2 regions of the Exiguobacterium sp. UBA3491 genome follow, and region 1 is predicted to be linked to the other one. Evidence: a T-box and tRNA genes for the amino acid it is inferred to sense, from the RefSeq annotation. Region 1 holds a T-box; the other holds one or more tRNA genes.
What was found. The T-box of region 1 lies ahead of B4F99_RS02035 (valine--tRNA ligase). A T-box ahead of a tRNA ligase gene usually reads a tRNA of that ligase, here a tRNA-Val.
Positions count from the first base shown of each region.

Region 2: it has a tRNA-Val gene. The T-box ahead of B4F99_RS02035 (valine--tRNA ligase) is inferred to sense a tRNA for this amino acid. The anticodon was not compared.

Region 1 covers NZ_DFQK01000009.1:91,424-95,863, reverse strand. The annotation lists gene hemB (porphobilinogen synthase) at 1-627, shown strand, start outside; gene hemL (glutamate-1-semialdehyde 2,1-aminomutase) at 624-1,934, shown strand; T-box leader at 1,989-2,218, shown strand; gene B4F99_RS02035 (valine--tRNA ligase) at 2,269-4,440, shown strand, end outside.
Region 2 covers NZ_DFQK01000030.1:135,026-139,465, forward strand. The annotation lists gene B4F99_RS11955 (hypothetical protein) at 1-146, shown strand, start outside; gene B4F99_RS11960 (metallophosphoesterase family protein) at 183-917, opposite strand; gene B4F99_RS11965 (PTS transporter subunit IIC) at 1,280-2,302, shown strand; tRNA gene B4F99_RS11970 (tRNA-Val) at 2,401-2,473, opposite strand; gene B4F99_RS11975 (efflux RND transporter permease subunit) at 2,658-4,440, shown strand, end outside.

The DNA of each region.
Region 1 (4,440 bases):
ACATGCTTATGTGAATATACGTCGACAGGTCACTGTGGAATCGTCGCCGACGGTACGGTCGATAATGATGCGTCATTACCGCTTCACGTCAAAACAGCCATCTCACAAGCTCGAGCAGGTGCCGACGTCATCGCTCCATCATCGATGATGGACGGATTCGTCGCAGCGATTCGTCAAGGATTAGACGAGAACGGCTTCAGCCATATTCCGGTCATGAGCTATGGTGTTAAATACGCGTCTGCTTATTACGGCCCATTCCGTGACGCGGCAAACTCGGCACCGGGAGAAGGCGACCGGAAAGGTTATCAAATGGATCCAGCAAACCGTCGCGAAGCGTTCCGCGAAGCAACAGCGGACGTCGATCAAGGAGCTGACTTCATGATCGTCAAACCTGCACTTGCGTTCATGGATATCATTCGTGATGTGCGCGAGCGAATCGATCTACCAATCGTTGCGTATAACGTATCGGGTGAGTATGCAATGGTCAAAGCCGCTGCCTTGAACGGCTGGATCGACGAAGAACGAATCGTCCTTGAGACGATGCTTGGCTTTAAACGAGCAGGCGCTGATTTAATCATCACCTATTTCGCAAAAGACATTTGTCGTTACCTGGAGGGGTCGAAATGAGCTTAATTAACCAGAACTCAAAATCAAAAGAAGCATTCGAGCGGGCACTCCCGCTCATGCCGGGTGGTGTCAACAGTCCGGTCCGTGCTTATAAATCGGTCGGGATGACACCGATTTTCGCAGATCATGCGAAAGGATCAAAGCTCTATGATATCGACGGAAAAGAGTATATCGATTATGTCCTGTCATGGGGACCAATGATTCTCGGTCATGCCGATCCAATCGTCACTTCAGCGATCCAAGAACAAGCGACACGTGGCTGGAGCTACGGGACACCAACGGAAATCGAATCAGCGATGGCGGAAGTCGTCATCAGTCGGGTGCCGTCGGTCGAAGTCGTCCGGATGGTCAACTCAGGGACTGAAGCAACGATGGCAGCGCTTCGTCTCGCACGTGGCTACACAGGTCGGACGAAAATCCTCAAGTTCGAAGGCTGTTACCATGGTCATGGGGACTCGCTCTTGATCAAAGCAGGTTCAGGTGTCGCGACACTCGGATTACCGGATTCACCAGGCGTTCCGGCGCAAATCGCGAGCATGACGCTGACAGTTCCGTACAACGATTTGGATGCTGTCCGGATCGCGTTTGAAAAACACGGCGACGATATCGCTGGTGTCATCGTCGAACCGGCTGCTGGGAACATGGGCTTCGTGCCACCAGAACCAGGCTTCCTCGAAGGCTTACGGGAAATCACGTCGGAAAACGGCGCTTTATTGATCTTTGACGAAGTCATGACCGGTTTCCGTGTCGGATTCCACTGTGCGCAAGGACACTTCGGTGTCACACCGGACATCACATGTCTCGGTAAAGTCATCGGCGGTGGCATGCCAGTCGGGGCTTACGGCGGACGTCGTGACATCATGGAACAGATCGCACCACAAGGTCCAATCTATCAAGCGGGTACATTATCCGGGAACCCACTCGCGATGGCAGCGGGTCTAGCGACATTGACACAATTGAAACCAGAGCACTATGAAGAGTTCGACCGGAAAGCAAGCCGTTTGTCGGAAGGTTACCTGAACGCTGCGGCGAAATACAACATTCCGCTGACGACGAACCGTGCAGGCGCGATGTTCGGTGTCTTCTTCACGAATGAACGCGTCACGAACTTCGAAAAAGCGAAAACATCGAACCTTGAGATGTTCCGTTCGTATTATCAAAAGATGGCGGCGCGTGGTGTCTTCTTACCACCATCACAATTCGAAGGTCTCTTCCTGTCGATCGCTCATACGGATGAAGACATCGAGCGGACGATCGAAGCCGTCGAATTGACGTTCAAGGAACTCCAAGTTGAATTTGGTCGTTAAGCAGTTCTTGACGATTGCTTGAACTCTCGGCTAAAATGAGTAAAGAAGAAAATGGCAACAGCGATGACGGGAAGAGTAGTCTTGTATTCGTACCGGTGTAGAGAACACATCCTTGGCTGAAAGATGTGACGGGCGAACAGGAGGAAGGTCACCCCACGAGCTGGTATCGTGAGTCTTACGAGCGATATCCGTCCTCCACACGTTACGTGGCTCGAGGGCATCCGATTTTGGATGAACTAAGGTGGTACCGCGGAAAAAAGCAACGGCTTTCTTTCGTCCTTAGCATAGGACGAGAGAAGCCGTTTTTATTATGGACAAAAAGGGAGCGATCAGGATGCAGGAATTATCAATGCCAACGAAGTATGATCCGCAGGCAACGGAAGAAAAATGGTACGACTTTTGGGTGAAAGGTGACTATTTCAAAGCCGATCAGGATCCAGAAAAAGAGCCGTACACGATCGTCATTCCACCACCGAACGTCACAGGTAAATTGCACCTTGGTCACGCGTGGGACACGACGTTACAAGACATGCTGACACGGATGAAGCGGATGCAAGGATTCGACGTCCTTTATCTACCAGGAATGGACCATGCCGGTATCGCGACGCAAGCAAAAGTCGAACAAAAACTGCGGGCAGAAGGGCAATCACGTCTTGAAATGGGTCGTGAGAAATTCCTCGAGCAATCTTGGGCATGGAAAGAAGAGTACGCGTCAACGATCCGTGCACAATGGGCAAAACTCGGTCTTGGACTCGATTATTCGCGTGAACGCTTCACGCTCGACGAAGGGTTGTCGGAAGCAGTTCAAGAAGTCTTCGTGAAACTTTACGAAAAAGGCTTGATCTATCGTGGCGAATACATCGTTAACTGGGACCCAGCGACGAAAACAGCGATCTCGGATATCGAAGTCATCTATAAGGATATCGAAGGGGCGTTCTATCACTTCAACTATCCATTGACGGACGGTTCAGGTCACGTTGAACTCGCGACGACACGTCCTGAGACGATGCTCGGTGATACAGCGATCGCCGTGAACCCGAAGGATGAGCGTTATGCTCACCTCGTCGGAAAAACGATCACGTTACCAATCGTCGGTCGCGAGATTCCGATCGTTGCCGATGACTATGTCGACATGGAGTTTGGTACAGGTGTCGTTAAGATTACACCAGCACATGACCCGAACGACTTCGAAGTCGGTAACCGTCACGAGTTACCACGTGTCCTCGTCATGAATGAAGATGGAACGATGAACGAGAACGCAGGGAAATACGAAGGCATGGATCGTTTCGAATGCCGAAAACAAATCGTTGAAGATTTAAAAGCAGAAGGTGTTCTGATCAAGATCGAACCACACTTGCACTCTGTTGGTCACTCGGAACGTTCAGATGCAATCGTCGAGCCGTATCTCTCATTACAATGGTTCGTCAAAATGGAACCACTCGCGCAAAAAGCACTCGAGGAACAACAAGGACCGGACAAGGTCAACTTCGTTCCACAACGCTTTGAAAACACGTATGTACGCTGGATGGAAAACATCCGTGACTGGTGTGTCAGCCGTCAACTGTGGTGGGGACACCGGATTCCGGCTTGGTACCATAAAGAAACAGGCGAAGTCTACGTTGGCAAGGAAGCACCAGCCGATCTCGAGAACTGGGAGCAAGACAACGATGTTCTCGATACATGGTTCTCTTCAGCCCTTTGGCCGTTCTCAACAATGGGTTGGCCGAACACGGACGCAGCGGATTATCAGAAATACTTCCCGACATCGACACTCGTTACAGGGTACGACATCATCGCCTTCTGGGTATCACGGATGATCTTCCAATCGTATGAATTCACGGGACAACGTCCATTCCAAGACGTCTTGATCCACGGATTGATTCGTGATTCGGAAGGACGCAAGATGTCGAAATCCCTCGGGAACGGGATCGACCCGATGGATGTCATTGAGAAGTATGGTGCCGATTCACTTCGTTGGTTCTTAACGACAGGATCGACGCCAGGGAATGATCTTCGTTTCTACTGGGAAAAGATCGAAGCAACATGGAACTTCTCGAACAAACTGTGGAACGCAAGCCGTTTTGCCTTGATGAACATGGATGGTCTAACGTTTGATCAGATTGATTTGACAGGCGAGAAATCACTCGCAGATAAGTGGATCCTGACACGTTTACAGACAACGATTGATGACGTGACACGTCTATCGGATAAATATGAGTTTGGTGAAGCAGGACGTATTCTCTATCACTTCATCTGGGAAGACTTCTGTAACTGGTATATCGAGATGGCGAAGTTACCGCTCAACGGGGAAGACGAAGCAGCGAAACAAACGACGCGTTCGGTTCTTGCCTATACACTCGACCGGATCATGCGCTTGATGCATCCGTTCATGCCGTTCATCACGGAAGAAATCTGGCAACACTTACCGCATGAAGGTGAGACGATCACACGTGCCGCATGGCCGACACGCGAGGCGTCACTCGACTTCCCGGAAGCTGTTCCAGCA
Region 2 (4,440 bases), on a different contig from region 1:
TGATCAGTCTTGTTCTTGCCTTTTTCGTGGCCCCTGTACTTGCACTATTCTTCTACTGGTCACGCCACTCGTTGAAACGAAATATCGGTATCCTGTTACTGATTATCGTCTGCCTCGTCTCAATCATGACGAAACTGTCTGCATGATCGACTTCCTTCATGATCTATTCATGAAGGTTTTTTTCATGATCTATTTCCGAAGAAGAGACGTCGCATCAATTCACGTTCCGGCATTTCTGTTGTATTGAGTACATTTAGAAATGGGCGGTCATCGTAAGGAATCGTCAGGATTTCCGAACGAACTTGTCCTTTTTCTAAAGTGAGGATTGCTACTGGGGCAAGAGCTGTTTCCTGACACCCGATCGCTCCAGGGTTGATGTACAGCGTTTGATCCGTCTCAACTTGTTGTGCTGGATGGTGGTGACCAAAGCCAATGATTCGCGCCTCATTTCCGGAAAAAAGGACGGGTAAGTTTTCTTTCGTTCCATCCACTGCTGGCTTTAAGGGTTCCTCACCGATTTTCTTCGTCTGATCGGCATAGGCATAATGTGTCAGATACATCGTTTGTTCCTGATGGGTGACATTCAATACACGCGGTAAACGCTCCAAATAACTCTGATTCTCCTGCGTCAATGAATCTGCAATCCATTGATGGTGCTCTTTCGCATGTTGGTAACTAGCGGGATAAACATCCCCATGAATCAAAGCAAGGACGCATTCATCATGGTTTCCAGAAATCGTCTGAATATCAGGCCGCTGCCTTAACAAATTGATGACCTCATTATGTTCAGGTCCGATACCGACGAGATCACCGAGACAATATACAGCATCGATGTCTGAAGACTGATCGAGGTAGGACAACACGGCACGCAATGCTGAAGCATTCCCGTGAATATCTGTAAAAATCATTACTTTCATGTAAACGCCTCCATTGTTAGTACATTAGGATTTCCCGATGATAGCGTAAATTCCTATTAGATTTAGAGAAAAAATAAATTGTCAGAAAATATTGATTATTGATCAGAAGCATGTTAGGCTTAGAAAAATTCACAGAGAGGGGCACGATTGAATGATTCCGACGCAACAGCCATTTAACCAAGCCGGACGACTGATTATTCTATGCATGAGGGACTGAAAACTTTTCCGATGATGAAACGGAAATGATTTTTGGGCCCTCCTTTCGATGCATCGAATGAGGCGCCCGCACAGAATGAGTGGCGCCTATCCCAAAAATGGATAGGCTTTTTTCATGGCAAAAAATAGAGATAGATAGAGAGAGGATGACAACGTTGAAAGAATATGCGATGGATCGAATGGTAAAAGTATCAGCTGGAATGGCGAATGCCGTTCTTGTAACACTCGGTGTCGGACTCCTGATTGAGACGCTCGGCAATTTTTTACATATCCAAATGCTACTGACGATTGGCGGCGTCGCAAAAGTACTGCTTGCTCCTGCACTCGGTGCCGGTATCGCCTTTCAGCTCGGAGGAAACACACTTGTCCTGTTCAGCGCGATGATCGCAGCGACGATTGGTGGTGCTGCGCTTCAATCGACTGCTTCTGGACTCGTTCTTGCCCCCGGTCAGCCAATCAGTGCATTACTCGCAGCTGCGGTCGCTGTATACGTTGGAAAACGCATGACTGGAAAAACGAAATTTGACATGATGGTCATCCCGATGAGTGCTGTGCTTGCCGGTGGTATCACTGGTATCGGTGCTGCTGCCGTAACGACACCACTCCTTACAAAATTCAGCGCTATGATCACCGCTTCAGTCGAATCGTCTCCTATTGCTACATCTCTTGTCATTGCACTCATCTTTAGTGTCTTATTGATGTCTCCCGCTTCGTCCGCTGCACTCGCTATCGCTTTGCAGCTTGATCCTGTAGCAAGTGCCGCTGCACTCATTGGCTGTTCCGCTCAATTCGTTGGCTTCACATTGATGGCATATCGTCAGACGGATCCCGGTGGTTTGATTGCTTCTTTCTTTGTCACACCTAAAGTACAATTCCCGAATATCGTTAAAAATCCACGTCTTGTCGTTGCACCGTTTCTCGCAGCGATGATTTCAGCTCCTGTAGCGACGCTTCTTCTCTCTTTGAAAGTACCATATGAACTCGCTGGACTCGGTTTAAATTCGATGATTGCGCCACTCAATATCTTCGTCAACCAAGGTCCTCAGGCGTTCCTTATCTTCTTCTTGACTGGTGTCGTTTTACCTGGCGTCTTGACACTCGTCTTCTATCGATTGACGACTGTCGCAGGCTGGACGAAGCGTGGCGATCTTCATCTCGAAATCCAATAAAATAATATCTCTACCTTCCAACTATTCCTGATTGATTTCGGGAATAGTTTTTTTAATGCAAAAAAAAATCGTTCCTTCGAAAAGGAACGATTTCGGTATGATTCTGACTGGGCTCGAACCAGCGACCTCTACCCTGTCAAGGTAGCGCTCTCCCAGCTGAGCTACAGAATCATGCTGTGTTGTTACTGGGTATATTTTTATTATAGCAGCATATCGAAAGGTGTAAAGCCTTTTTAACAAAAAAAATTATCTTTTTTCAAAAAGATCTTTTTGAATAAAACAGTTTTAAAGTTGCGGGTTCTATGAGTGTCCTCTACTATGTAAATAAGCACATATAAACGAAAGGAGTGTTCATATGAACTTTTTAACCCGATTCAGTTTAAAGAATTCGGTGGCTGTTTTCATCATCGCCATTCTTTTAGTTTTAGGAGGCGTCTATTCTTTCTCGAAATTAAAAGTCGATCAGTTCCCAGAAATCGAATTTCCTCAAATCTCTGTTGAAGCAGTATATCCTGGTGCTTCGCCCGACGATGTCGATAAACAAGTCGTCTCGAAGCTTGAAACTGCCTTGAAAGGAATCGAAGGAGCTACTAAGCTGACAAGCTCTTCTTATGAAAGCATCGGTATCTTAAACATCGAATTCCCGTTCGATACTGATATGGATAAAGTCGAACAACAGATTGATGCTGCAATCCAAGATGCGAATCTACCAGAGGAAGCAACAACGAAATTAAATCGTCTGTCCTTTGGATCGTTCCCAATCTATAATATCTCTTTCTTTAGTAAGGATGGTAAAGACATCGAAAAAATCCTCAAGGACGATATCGAACCTGAACTTAATAAGATTCCAGGAATCAATAGCGTTTCCGTTGGTGGCTACAAAGATGATCTCGTTCAAATCACCGTCGATAATCAGAAAGCGACGAAAGCGGGTCTTTCGCTCACGAGCATCAAGGAACAAATCAACGGAAAGTATGTCTCGTTCCCATCTGGTCAGCTATCAGAAAACGATTCAAAAATACCGATTCGCGTTGAGGAAAAACTAGAAAATCTAGATAAACTAAAAAATCTACAATTGACACCCGTTGCAGGTGCGACTAGTTCAGCTAGTAGCGATCAAACAGGTGGTTCATCTGCTGGCGGTCCACCACAAGGTGCAACACAAGGACCACCAAGTACAACAGGTGGAGCAGCTACAGATCAGGCGTCTGAACCTGCAGAACCGATTCGTCTAGAAGATATTGCAAAAATCGAAGCAGTCTCGCAACAAAGCGAAAAAACACGTTACGATTTAAAAGATTCCTTATCGATGGCAATCACGAAAAAACAAGATGCCAATACGGTCGAAATCGCAGATGAAGTCACGAAGATCCTTAATAAATATGACGATCAAGTCGACTATACGATTGGGATCGATTCAGCGAAGGATATCGAGGAATCCGTCGCGACACTCGTCAAAGAAGGATTACTTGGTGCCCTCTTTGCCTCTCTCGCTGTACTCTTGTTCTTACGAAATATTCGCGCAACGATCATTGCCATCGTCTCGATTCCTTTATCGTTACTCATTGCTGCTATCTTCTTGAACTGGCAAGATATTTCTCTGAACATCATGACACTTGGCGGGATGGCCGTTGCGGTCGGTCGTGTCGTTGATGATAGTATCGTCGTTATCGAGAACATCTTCCGGCGTGTTCGAAAATCCGAATCCGGTATGACGGATGAGATCATCGAACAATCGACAAAAGAGATTCTAAAAGCAATCACGTCATCGACGCTAACGACCGTCGTCGTCTTCCTGCCAATCGGATTCGTCGGTGGAATCACTGGTAAGTTCTTCTTACCGTTTGCTTTGACAATTATTTTCTCATTACTTGCTTCACTACTCGTTGCGATCACGATCGTACCGATTCTTGCGAAATTTGCCTTTAAGAAGGTTCCAGCAGAAGAAAAAGAAGATGCTCTTCAACGGTGGTATGGCAAGCTGATTGAAAAGTCACTCTCGCATAAGGCGACGATCTTAATTGTATCGTTCATTCTTCTCGGCGGTTCTCTAGCGATCGTTCCACGTCTCGGCTTTACGTTCATTCCGAACGAAGCCTCAAAGACACTAACGGCATCGCTTGAACTTCCGGCTGCCA